2 linked regions of the Nitratifractor salsuginis DSM 16511 genome follow. The protein of the gene in region 1 interacts with the protein of each later gene in a pairwise test. Links are inferred from orthologs where the notes say so. Each region holds a gene or a part of one and is shown in the gene's direction. Other genes may lie near its edges.

Region 1 (6,990 bases):
AAGGTCGTTTTTGAGATTGTCCCGGGCATAGTTGCGCAAGGGGATCATAGGGATTTTCATAGTTGGGATTCCTGTTGTGAGTCTGCTCGAATTGAAAATCCGGAATTCTACCATAAACGAAAGACAAACGGGACGCAGAGGTATAATAGAGGTATCACACAAAAAGGAGTCCAATATGTCCATCGAAATCGATACCCGAGGGGTGAACATCACGATCAAGGCAGACGGAAAGCACGAATATGTGGAGATCCGAATGCAGGGCAAACTCCATCACCGGGACTATCAGGTGATGATCCCCGTTATGGAACATGCCATCGAGGCGGCCCGGGACAAAGAGCTCGATATCCTGGTGGATATGCGTCAATTCGAGGGTTGGAGCTTCGAGGCGGCCTTGGATGATATGAAGTTTGGCCTGAAACTGCGAAACGCCTTCAAAAAAATGGCCATCGTCGGCGATAAAAAGTGGGAGGAGCTCTCTATAGAACTCTTCAAACATTTCAGTAAAGGGGAGATACGTTTCTTTAGCGATTACAACGAAGCGCTTGAGTGGCTGCGTTCCGATTCCTGATCATCGTTACGGGTCAATGAAAAAGCTCGGCCTGTGCCGGAGAGACGCTATGGCCCTATGATATACTGAAATCATCAGTATCCCAGGAGGCAAAAGATGGGCAAAAAGACGATGACTCTGATCGACAACCGCAACGGCAAACACTATGAGTATCCCATCCTCGAAGGGAGCCGGGGGCCCGCGGCGGTGGATATGCGGAGCTTTTACCGTGACAGCGGGATGTTCAGCTACGATCCCGGTTTTACCTCCACGGCGAGCTGCCGCTCCGAGATCACTTTCATCGACGGCGAAAAGGGGGAGCTGCGTTATCGGGGGATCCCCATCGAAGAGTTGGCCACAGGCCACAGCTATCTGGAGGTTTGTCATCTGCTTCTTGAAGGGAAGCTCCCCACCGAGGAGGAGCTGACGGCTCTGGACCTGGAGCTGCGGCACCGGGCCTTTTTGCCCGAAAGCCTGGTGAAGCTTTTCGAGACCATGCCCGACAATGCCCACCCTATGTCGACCCTCAGCGCCGGAGCGACGGCACTTTCGGCTTTTTACTACGAGCACCTGAAGCTCGAGAGTGACGAGGATTACCGCGAGATGGCCCACCGGATCATCGCCAAGATGCCCACTCTGGCAGCCTTCGCCTATCGGCACAGCCTGGGGGCCACCTATATCTATCCCGATATCGACCGGAGCTTCACCGAGAATTTCCTCTATATGCTGCGGGCCTATCCCGGAGGCAAGCTCCACCGCGACCCCTCCGGGCCCAGGGAGATCAAGCCCATCGAAGTCCAGGCCCTCGATACCATCTTCACCCTCCACGCCGACCACGAGCAGAACGCTTCCACGACGGTGGTGCGCAGCGTCGCCTCCACCGGCGCCCACCCCTATGTTGCCATCGCCTCCGGGATCGCGGCGCTCTGGGGGCGGGCCCACGGCGGAGCCAACGAGTCGGTGATCGAGCAGCTCAGGATGATCGGCAGCGTGGAGAATGTGGACAAATTCATCGCCCGGGCCAAAGACCCCAAGGACCCCTTCCGGCTGATGGGCTTCGGCCACCGGGTTTACAAAAACTTCGATCCCAGAGCCCGCATTCTCAAGACGCTCCAGGATCAGCTCGTCGAAGAGCTCGATCTCGATACGGAGCTGATGCGTATTGCCCGGCGGATCGAGGAGATCGCCCTGAGCGACGAATATTTCATCAAGCGCAAGCTCTATCCCAATATCGACTTCTACTCCGGTATCATCCTCACCGCCCTGGGACTGCCCCGCTCTATGTTCACTCCCGTCTTCGTCATCGGACGGACCGTGGGTTGGGTGGCCCAGTGGATCGAATTCCGCAAATCCCCCGAAGCGAAGATCGCACGGCCGAGGCAGCTCTATATAGGGAAATGAGGAATGAGTAACCGAGCAACTGAGCAACCGAGCAACTGAGCAACCGAGCAACCGAGTAACCGAGTAATGAGTAACCGATTAATTGAGAATGGAGAGTTGAGAATTGAGAATTGAGAATTGAGACTTAAAGCGGGTTTTCGGGTTGCTATTTCATTGCTTTTTCTAGGAAATCAGTGATGAGTTTCTTCTTCATAGAGTCTCCAATACCCCGATGGATTTTCAATAAAGCTTTCATAGGAGAGAAGAGTCCACCATCCAAAGTATTGGTTGTATTGGCTATGCCAAGATGAGGATGGGTTTTATACGTGAAGAGATAAGGAAGATTGCGTTCAAGACTTCGATAGGCCGAGCGGAGTCGATCATGGGTGTAATGCCATCCACGTGGAGAATCGTCAGGGGTTTTCTCTTCATAGAAATCTTTGTGCCGTTGGAGCCAGGCTTCCAGCATATAGCGGAAACGGCAGGGGGTTGTCTGTCCAAGATAGGAAGCGATACGCTTGAGATCCCTAGAGGCTTGATAGGTAGGTCTGCGCGTCAGATAACGAGTGAGAATGGCTTGTTGATGGAAATGGCACATTTGAACCGGAAGGTCGGCAAAGAGCCCAAACAATCCCCGTCGGCCATCGACGGTGACGGCCTGGATGATAAAGCCCTGATCCAGAAGGCTTTGCCGAAGCATCGCATATTCATTGAGCGTCTCAGTCTGAATGAAACGATACGCTACCAGTTGGCCACTCAGGATATCTTTAGCTACAAGAACACCAAAGCCCTCTCCCCGTTTTCCGAAGAATGTCGCATCGATAACCAAAGTGACCGGTCTGGGATGTGGTGAAGTCTTTGGCGGTTCATAGCTATGAATCTGACGTTGAATCCACTCCCGATCCTTATGATAGGTCCGGGATAAGGCTTTGAGGGTTTGGTGCTCATAGAAGTAGGCAGTAAAGAGTCGTTTTCTGAGGCGGGAGGGACGTCTACGAGAAGAGAAGCTCTGCCGGCAACTTTGGCAAAAATAGCGCTGAATTCCTGCTCTTTTACCATTCTTTTTCGTCGCTTTTGAACCACAGATAGGGCACTTTTTTACAAGCCATCTGTAAAAAAGTCCTTTTTAGAGTCCCCCATCGGGGATCCGTAAACCCCACGCCTTTAGGCGGCCGGGATATGGTATGCTTGAGAGATGCAAGAGTATAAAAGTGGTGGGCATACAGTATGGGATTGTAAATACCATCTCGTGTGGACGACAAAATACCGTTATCCAGTCTTAAAAGGGGATGTAGGGTATCGATGCCGAGATTTGTTGCGTGAGATTGCGATGAGTCGGGAGATGGTGATTTATGCAGGATCCATCAATCGGGATCATGTACATTTGTTGATAGGGATACCGCCAAATATGTCCGTATCGAAAGCGGTGCAATATTTGAAAGGGAAGAGTTCGCATAAATTGATGAGTGAATTTCGGATGCTGAAGAAGCGGTATTGGGGGCAGCATTTGTGGGCGAGAGGATACTGGGTTGCAACGAGTGGAAATGTGACCGATGAAGTCTGGATGGAATATATCAAGAACCAACAACCACCAGAGCTTGATGATGAGTTCCGAGTTGTCTGATCGACTGACGGCCTTCAGGCTGAATGACCGGCTTTCAGCCGTAATCTGAAGCCACCGGCTATTAGCCGGTGGAGGCATTCACGCACCATATTACCGAAGGTTTAAAGGATTTTTAGCAACCCGAAAAACCGCTTTAGCTCAGAATTGAGTGTTGAGAAACGGGACGGCTAGCAACCAAATTGATACCAACGACTGACGACTAAAAACTTGCGACGTGAGGGCCGAAGGCCCGTGCTTGCGACTTGCGACTTTAACTTAAGTGTTCTCCGATTACCCATTCCGTGAAGGGGAGGGCGCAGGTGAAGGCGGGGGAGACGGCGTTGAGGATATGGAGGCTCTTCTCATCCCCTTCGACGATGAAATCATGGACCAGCTCCAGGCTCTCTTTGTCGAGGAGCTGGGCGCGGATGCCGGGGGTGCTCCAGGTGTCGAAGCGCTCGGGCTCGATCTGCTGCACCATCTCCGCGGCGAGGGCGGCCAAATGTTTTTTGGAGTATTTGCGAAACTCTTCCAGGGCCAGGCGGCGGAAGCCGAAGCTATCACTGAGGAAGAGTTTGGCGTCGTACCAGAGGATTTCGCTCAGCTCATCGGGGCGGAAGCGGCTAAGCCCCTGATAATTCTCCCGCCAAAAGGCGGGGATGGCGGTAGGCCCGATCTTGACCGTGCCGTCGACGGTCACGGTGTAGTGGACTCCGAGAAAGGGATTTTCGAGCTTGGGGACGGGGTAGATGTTGGTGCGCAGCGGCGCGGGGCTGCCGCTGTATTTGAGGTAGATCCCTTTGAAAGGGAGGATCGTATAGCGCTCCCCGAAACCGTAGGCCTGGGCGATGCGGTCGGCGTAGAGCCCGGCGCAGTTGATGATGCGGCCGGCGGTAATGCTGTGGGTGCGGGTGAGGATGTGATTGTTGCCCAGGTTCCCCATCCAGGGATTGCCCAGCATGAGCCGGGTCCCTTCATCGGTAACGATCTCCCGCAATTTCCTCAGCACCGCTTTGGGATCGACAGTCGCCGTAGTGGGGCTGTGGAGGGCCTCCCGGTATGTGCGGCAGTTGGGTTCGATCTCCCTCGCTTCCTCTTCGCTGACGATTCGCACATCCACGCCGTTGGCCTCTCCCCGTCGCAGCAGTTCGTGGAGGGTTTGGCGTTCTGATTCATTGCGGGCGACGACCAGCTTGCCGCATTCGTTGATCGCCAGGCCGTGCTTATGGCAAAACGCCCGCATCGCCGCGTTTCCTTCCCGGGTGAAACGGGCTTTGAGGCTTTCGGCAGTGTAGTAAAACCCGGCGTGGAGCACCCCGCTGTTGCGGCCGCTGGCGTGTCGGCCAAGCTCCGGCTCCTTGTCGATGACGACGATGGAAGCTTCGGGATAGCGTTGGCGCAGGTTGTGGGCCATACTCAGGCCGATGATCCCGGCACCGATGATGAGAAAATCGCAGGTCATACACGATCCTTTGGCAAAAAAGGGGCTTTGAATTCGTGATTATAGCGAAGGAAGGGGAAGAAAAATGGGTGGATGATCGCAAAATACGGGCCCGGAAGGCCCGGTAGGAGAAGCTTAGATTTTGCCGTCGAGGTGATCGGCGAGGCGCTGAAGCTTGGCTTTGTAGGCGTCGAGGTCGAACTCTTTGACCCGGGCGACCCCGTCTTCGACGGCAGCCTGGGCGACGGCGGAGGCGACATAGACCAGAACGCGGCGATCGAAGGGAGAGGGGATGATGTAGTCGGGTCCAAACTCCATCGTTTCACGCCCCTGGGCTTTTTTGACGTGCTCGGGCACGGGCTCTTTGGCCAGGGCGGCCAGGGCTTTGGAGGCGGCCATCTTCATATTTTCGGTGATGCGGGTGGCACGCACGTCGAGGGCTCCGCGGAAGATCTGGGGGAAGCCCAGGACATTGTTGACCTGGTTGGGGTAGTCGCTGCGGCCGGTACCGATGATAATATCGGGGCGTGCCTCTTTGGCCAGTTCGGGCTTGATCTCGGGGTTGGGGTTGGCGCAGGCGAAGATGATGGGGCTCTCTTTGCTCATTGTTTTGACCCACTCGGGTTTGATCAGGTCGGGGCCGGAGAGGCCGAGCACCATATCAGCGCCCTTCATCGCGTCTTCGAGGGTGCGGTCGGGTGTGTCGAAAGCGAACTCCTGCTTGTATTTGTTCAAATCAGTCCGTCCGCTGTGGATGACTCCTTTGGAGTCGAGCATCGTGATGTTTTTGACGCCGAGCTGCTTGTACATACGGGCACAGGCGATTCCGGAGGCGCCGGCACCGATGACGACCACTTTGAGGTCTTCGGGTTTTTTGCCGGTCATCTCCAGGACATTGATGAGGCCGGCGGTGGTGATGACGGCGGTACCGTGCTGGTCGTCGTGGAAGACGGGGACGTTACAGATCTCTTTGAGCCGTGCTTCGATCTCGAAGCAGCGGGGAGCGGAGATGTCTTCCAGGTTGACTCCACCGAAGCTGTCGGCGATGCGGGCGACGGTCTCGATGATCTCATCGGTATCTTTGGTATTGATCTCGATGTCGACGGCATCGACGTTGGCGAAGGTTTTGAAGAGAACGGCTTTCCCTTCCATGACGGGCTTGCCCGCCAGATGGCCGATGTCACCCAGGCCCAGGACTGCGGTTCCGTCACTGATGACGGCGACCAGGTTGCCTTTGTTGGTGTATTCGTAGGCTGCCTCTTCATCCTTCTCGATCTCGAGGCAGGGGTAGGCGACGCCGGGGCTGTATGCCATAGAGAGCTCTTTTTCGGTGTCGCAGGGTTTGGTGATCAGGGTGCCGATCTTCCCGTTGGTATCGAATTCGTTACGTGCTTTATGGTACTGAAGGGATTCTTCTCTGAATTTATCGTTGCTCATGGCATCTCCTGTGATTGTGAAATAGTGATACAGTATCTTACATTGAAGAGCTTTAGAATGGAGGATTCGCTTCCGGGAAAGGGATGGCAAATCGCTGAAGTGTAACGAGATTACGCAGAAGGGAGTGTTGAGAGCTGAGCGTTTCGCTCAACGCTCAATAAGCTTCGCACAGAGCTCGAAACGGTTGTGGGTCATCAGGTGGACCTTGGGGTGCAGGGCCATGATCTCGTCGAAGATCCGTTTGGAGAGGGTGAAGCCAACCTCCTGCTCTTTTTCCACACCGTCCATAGCGGCCAAGTTCATTTCGTCGATGATCCTTTTGGGGACGTGGATGCCGGGGACTTTGTCGTCGATGAAGGTGGCAGTGCGGGCCCGGACGATGGGGAACTGTCCCAGGATCAGCCGGGCTTCTTTGGCCGTTTCGCGGATGCTTTTGCCCTTGGCCTCTTCGAAGATCTCCAGGAGTTCCCGGGCATTGTCCAGGTCGAAGACAGGCTGGGTGATGATGGCCCGGGCGCCGTAGTCGAGCTTTTTGACCATCCGTTTCATCAGCTGCTTCATATCTTTGGCATAGGCGTTGCT
Region 2 (6,327 bases), 770 kb from region 1 along the record:
CCTGGGTCGTGGAATACGACTCCAATGCCTACCTCGAATCCTTTTTCGACCTCGACGCTTCACGGCTTCGCTACCGGGCGGGCTTTCTCCAGGATGCCCTATTGGCCCTGGCCGTCAGCCGTACCCTCTTCGACGAAGCCGACTACGACCAGCTCGATGCCTTCCGCCTCGACCGGCACCGCCAGGAAGAGATCCTCGATGCCCGGGGCCGCCTCTGGGTCAACGACTCCAAAGCTACCAACCTCGACGCAGCCCTCCAGGCGTTGGAAGCCTATGCCGACCGTCCTATCCATCTCATTGCCGGCGGCGATGACAAAGGAGTCGATATGACCCCCCTCATCCGGTGCCTCGCCCGGCTCGACGCCAAACTCTACACCATCGGCAGCAACAACCGCCGCCTTAGCCAACTGGCCCGAGACTATGGAGTCCCGGTACAGAGCTTCACCCATCTCGACGAAGCGCTCCAAGCTGTCGATCGAGCCCTAAAGCCCTCGGAAGTCGCCCTGCTTTCCCCCGCCGCCGCCAGCCTGGACCAGTTTCCCTCCTATGCCCACCGAGGAGATGCCCTGGTCGATTATGTCAAGAAAATTGAGATAGATTAAGCGTCATATAAGTTTTATGGGATATAATTTCAGTCCACTTCAAATGGCTCGGTAGCTCAGTTGGTAGAGCAAAGGACTGAAAATCCTTGTGTCGGCGGTTCGATTCCGCCCCGCGCCACCATTCAGGAACTTCCATAAAATCATCATTTTAAACTTCTTCAAACATTAACTCAATATTTGAGATTCTTTCTTTCATCCAACCTGTTTCTAATATCATCCGCTTATAAGCTGGTCTATTTTCCAAACGCCCCCAACCTCGGCAACTATCGAGGGTTACGATATAATTGATTATAAATCGAAAAGGGGTCGTTATGCAGTCATATCAGGAAATTCAAAAAAATTCTTCCTTCTCTTCTGATAAAAGGGCGACTCCTTTTCTATCAAAATGCTTTCCCATTCAGGAAGACGGAAAAAGTGAAGGCAGACTATGAAGATACGTCTGATCCTCAACGGCAGTAAACGTGATCGACAAGATGTCCAGGAAGCGATAACCTGGATTCGACAGCATCACTTTTTCGCCCTTGATGTCCGCTACAGTGAGAGCCCCGAAGATTTTCCTCTACTGGTTACCGACGCAGTCGAGAATGGAGTTGAACGTCTCATCGCCGGCGGAGGGGACGGTACGCTCAATCTTACGGTCAATGCGCTGATGGCGATCCCCAAAGAGAAACGGCCGGAACTGGGCATCTTTCCAATCGGAACAGCCAATGACTTCGCCACCGCTGCCTTCATTCCGGAAAATCCCCGGCAGGCGCTCATAACAGCCATCGACTGCTGCAGCGTTCCCATTGATATAGGACAGGTCAACGAACGCCATTTCCTCAATGTGGCCAGCGGTGGCTTTGGAGCCGTGATCACCGCGGAAACCCCACCGGAGCTCAAACAGATGCTCGGAGGAGCCGCCTATCTGCTTACCGGAGTTTTGAAGCTCTTCGAATTCACCCCTATACAGGGGAAAATGTGTGTGGGCGATCAATGTTTCGAAGGGAGTGCCTACGCCATCGCCGTCTGCAATGCCCGCCAGGCAGGTGGAGGCATGGTCCTCGCCCCGAATGCCTATGTCGATGACGGCCAATTCGATGTAGTCCTCTATACCCTCGATTCACCACCGATCCCGGAAGATCTCGCACCGCCCTCCTCAGTCCTTGGCTGGATCCTTCCTTTCAAAAAGATCTTTCGCGTGCAAGAGGTCACCTTCATCCCCGAAGAGGGCGTGCGGCAGATCAATCTAGACGGCGAACCCTACGAGGCTGACCGTTTCGAGTTCAGGATCCACCCGCAGGCACTCAACGTCGTCCTTCCCCCCAATACCCCTCTGCTCCAGGAAGCATAATGAGAATACTGCACTGCAGTGACCCCCATTTTGATCTCTCACTCAGGAGCATTCCCTGGAAAAAACTATTCGGAAAACGTGCCATAGGGGCACTGAACCTTTTGGGAGGAAGGGGACGCTATTTTGACGAAGCCGAAGAGAAAATCGCCGCACTCGCTCGCTTCAAAGAACGTTACGGTGTCGATCTGGTCCTCTGCACCGGCGATGTGACCGCTCTGGGACTGACGGCGGAGCTGGAAAATGCCGCGGAGCTTCTGGCCCCCCTGGCCCAGCCTCCCAAACATTTCATCATCATTCCCGGTAACCACGATGTCTACAGTGCCGACGTGATACGAGGCGACCATTTCCACTACTATTTCGGCCAATATATGCATACCGATTGGCCCCAATATGCCGTAGACGGCCCCTGGCCCATCGTGCGGCTTTTCAGTGAGGATATAGCCGTCGTCGCCGTCAACAGTGCCAAACCCAATCCCCTTCCCTGGCGCTCGGATGGCTATATCCCCCCTGCACAACTCGAAGCTTTGGAGAAGATCTTACAGGATCATAGAATCAAAGACCGCTGGATCTTCGTGATGACCCACTATGCCGCCAGGCTTGCAAATGGCCGACCGGACAAACCCAACCACGGATTACGCAATGCAGACGAATTCCTCAATGTCTGTCGCCTCATCCAAAAAGGAGCCATCCTCAACGGCCACGTCCACCGATGCTACCGCACTTCATTAGCCGATGAAGGGCTGAATATCGATGAGTACTGCGCCGGCAGCGTTACAATGGAAGGTAGAGAGTGTTTCTGGCTCTTTGATGTAAACCAAGATTCGATGAAGGTTCACCAAGGCTACTTCGATAAAGAGGCTTATGAGTTTAAGCTCAGAAAATCTTAGGGACTCTTCAGCTCAACCTCTTTAATCGGCAAACCATCTTTGAGCGAGAAGATCTCAATAATGATCTTGTCGCAAAACCCTTTATTTGGAATTTCGAGCTAAAGCGGTTTTTCGGGTTGCTAAAAATCCTCTATAGCTTCGGTAATATAGGGTCTAAAAAGGACTTTTTTACAGATGGCTTGTAAAAAAGTGCCCTGTATGCGGTTCCTGGCAGACGAAAAAGAATGGGAAAAGATCTGGGATCCAGCGCTATTTATGTCTAAACTGTCGGCATGGCTTTTCTTCAAGTAGACGTCCTTCCCGAATACAGAAACAACTTTTTATTGCCTACTTCTATGAACACCAAACGCGCAAAGCCTTATCTCGGACCTATCATAGAGATCGGGTGTGGATTCAACGTCAGATTCATAGCTATGAACCGCAGAAGGCTTTACCTCGTCCCAGGCCGGTCACTTTGGTCATCGATGCGACATTCTTCGGAAAACGGGGAGAGGGCTTTGGTGTGCTGGTGGCCAAGGATGTCCTGAGTGGCCGACCTGTAGCGTATCGTTTTATTCAGACTGAGACGCTCAATGAATATGCGATGATTCGGCAAAGCCTTCTCGATCAGGGCTTTGTAATTCAGGCAGCGACCGTCGATGGCCGACGGGGATTATTCGGGCTCTTTGCTGATCTTCCGGTTCAAATGTGCCACTTTTACCAACAGGCGATATTGACCCGTTATCTGACACGCAGACCTACCTATCAAGCCTCCAGGGATCTCAAACGTATTGCATCATATCTCGGCAAAACCACTCCCTGTCGTTTCCGTTATATGCCAGAAGCTTTGCTTCAGAGACACAAGGACTTCTATGAAGAGAAAACGGAAGATGATTCTCCTCGCGGATGGCACTACACCCACGATCGACTTCGTTCAGCCTATCGAAGTCTTGAACGCAATCTTCCTTATCTTTTCACTTATAAAACTCATTCTCATCTTGGCATTGCCAATACGACCAATGCTCTGGATGGGGGGCTCTTCTCTCCGATGAAATCCTTACTGAAAGTTCATCGGGGTATTGGAAACTCTATGAAGAAAAAACTCATCATCGATTTCCTGGAAAAAACTATGAAATAGCAACCCGAAAACCCGCTTTAAGTCTTCATTTTCGATCGAAAGACCGATCAATAGGATTCCCAACTTTCACTGAATTGAGTAGTATGCTGTATCAAGCATTACTACACCATTATTTAGACTGCGTAATAGGTCGCTTCGGGATGGTGCACCACGATCGCCGTCGTGCTCTGCTCGGGGTGGATCTGGAAGGTTTCGCTCAGTTCAATGCCAAACTCTTCGGGCTCAAGGAGGTCAAAGATGACCCGGCTCTGCTCCAGGTCGGGGCAGGCGGCATAGCCGAAGCTGTAGCGCGCACCCCGGTAGCGGTTCATCCGCACATCCCGCAGGGTATGCCCCTCGTCCTCGCTGGCGATGCCCAGATCCAGGCGAATCTGCTTGTGGGCCACCTCCGCCAGAGCTTCGGCTAGTTCCACGCCGAGGCCGTGGACCAGGTTGTACTCCAGATACTCTCCCTTTTCATAAAGCGCCCGCTCATATTCAGTGATCTTCGGCCCGGCGCTGACGCAGGTAAGCGCCACCACATCGTGACGCTCATGGCGGAAGAAGTCGCTCAGCGCCCGATAGGGTTTGCGCCGCTGGCGGGGGAAGTTGAAGACCCCGACCGCGCGTCCCACGATCTCTTCCAGGGGTTCACGGTTGACTTCGCTCTCGCTGAACCACCCCTCATCGGGTGAGAAGAGGAAGAGCTCCTGATCATCGCTGCGGCAGGGATAGTAGCCGTAGAGGATGGTCGGCTCGAAGAGCTTCTCTTTGAGGAAGGTATCCTTCAGCCGTTCCCAGGCGGGATAGACGGTTTTGTCCAGGAGCTTTTGATATTCCTCCTTGCTCATCCCTTTGCTCTTGTAGCCCCAATGCATCTTAAAAAGGGTCCGCTTGTTGACCCAGTCGAAGATCATACTCAGGTCCAGGTTCTCCCGATCCATCACCCGCCGGCCCCAGAAGGGGGGCGTGGGGATCTCCACGGGCTTGGGCATTTTGATCTCTTCAAAAGGAGGGATCACCACCTCCTTCTTCTCTTTGACCACTCGCTCGTTCATATCGCCGGCCATCCGGGTATCGAGGGGTTTGGAGGGGTCTTTTTTCCACTCTTCGATCCGGCTCATCGCCACCACTCCGTCGAAAGCGTCGCGGCAGTAGAAGATGGGGCCCTTGTAGATGGGGCGGCAGTAGTCGTCCACGAATCCCCGGGTCAGCGCCGCTCCCCCCATGATAATCGGTATCTCGATCCCCCGACGGGCCAACTCCTCCAGATTCTCCTTCATCACCTGGGTCGATTTGACCAATAGGCCGCTCATCCCGATGGCGTCGGCGTTGACCTCTTCGTAGGCTTCGAGGAACTGCTCCAGCTCTACTTTGATGCCGATGTTTTTGACCTTGAAGCCATTGTTGGAGAGGATAATGTCCACCAGGTTCTTGCCCACGTCGTGGACGTCGCCTTTGACGGTACCGATCACCAGCGTCGTATCGCTCTCTTTTTCCTGCTTGGTGAGGTAGGGATTGAGGTAATCCACCGTCGCCTTCATCGTTTCGGCCGATTGAAGCACAAAAGGCAGCTGCATCTGCCCACTGCCGAAGAGTTCACCGATCACCTTCATCCCGTCGATGAGAATCTCGTTGACGATCCGGTCGGCGCCCAATTCGTGGCGCGCCTCTTCCACCAGGGGAATGAGCCGCTCCTTGTCTCCGTCCATCAGGAGCTTTTGGATCTTCTCTTCGGTGCTGAGCTTTTCATACTCTTCGTCAGTTTGCTCCGTCTCCAGGGACTTGTCGCTGAAGTGCTCGATGAAGCGGAAGAGGCTGTTCTCGTCGGCGTGGAAGAGGAGCTCTTCACAGACGGCGATATCCTCTTCGCTCATCCGGGAGAGGGGGACGATATGCTTGACGTTGATGATAACGCTGCTGAGTCCCGCTTCGACGCAGTGGTGCAAAAAGACGGAGTTGAGATAGACCCGGGCGTGGGGGGCCAGGCCGAAGGAGATATTGCTCAACCCCAGAGTGGTGCCCAGTTCGGGGTGGCGTTTGTGCAGCTCCCGGATCGCTTCCAGGGTCTGCACCGCCGCGTCGCGGTACTCTTCATCCCCGGAGCCGACGGTAAAGGTGAGCACATCGACGATCAGTTCCTCTTTGCGCAGGCCGTGAAGATTCACCGCCCGCTCGATCATCCGCTCCGCCACTTCGACTTTGCGCTCTTTCTCCTTGGCCATTCCGGTTTCGTCGATGGTCAGCAGCACCAACGCCGCGCCGTACTTTTTGGCCAGGCGGCAAATCCTGTCGAAACGCTCGATCCCGTCTTCGAGGTTGGCGGAGTTGATGATGGGGCGGCCACCGATCCGACGCAACCCCACCTCCATCGTATGGACGTTGGTGGCGTCGGGCATCAGGGGGATG

The links. Proteins that work in one complex are often made in the same cells at the same time.
Region 2: the proteins of NITSA_RS06415 (region 1) and yegS interact in binary tests that used the Escherichia coli proteins (3 or more experiments, as listed by UniProt). The link is inferred for Nitratifractor salsuginis DSM 16511 from one-to-one orthologs.

Annotation. Positions count from the first base shown.
Region 1 is NC_014935.1:1,262,902-1,269,891, reverse strand. What follows is about bases 1-2,806. They hold NITSA_RS06415 (citrate synthase), read left to right. Parts: upstream 1-664; coding sequence 665-1,948; downstream 1,949-2,806. Other genes in these bases: NITSA_RS11115 (IS256 family transposase, variant Zn-binding type), read right to left, coding at 2,094-2,806; NITSA_RS06420 (SpoIIAA family protein), read left to right, coding at 176-568; NITSA_RS06425 (SulP family inorganic anion transporter), read right to left, coding at 1-60. Outside these bases: more of NITSA_RS11115, read right to left, coding at 2,807-3,014; tnpA (IS200/IS605 family transposase), read left to right, coding at 3,123-3,551; lhgO (L-2-hydroxyglutarate oxidase), read right to left, coding at 3,802-4,992; NITSA_RS06395 (malic enzyme-like NAD(P)-binding protein), read right to left, coding at 5,107-6,408; NITSA_RS06390 (methylenetetrahydrofolate reductase), read right to left, coding at 6,556-6,990.
Region 2 is NC_014935.1:493,331-499,657, reverse strand. Bases 168-2,982 are described here. They hold yegS (lipid kinase YegS), read left to right. Parts: upstream 168-1,029; coding sequence 1,030-1,935; downstream 1,936-2,982. Other genes in these bases: NITSA_RS02470 (metallophosphoesterase family protein), read left to right, coding at 1,935-2,822; murD (UDP-N-acetylmuramoyl-L-alanine--D-glutamate ligase), read left to right, coding at 168-602. Outside these bases: more of murD, read left to right, coding at 1-167; metH (methionine synthase), read right to left, coding at 4,053-6,327. UniProt on the Escherichia coli protein: In vitro phosphorylates phosphatidylglycerol but not diacylglycerol; the in vivo substrate is unknown.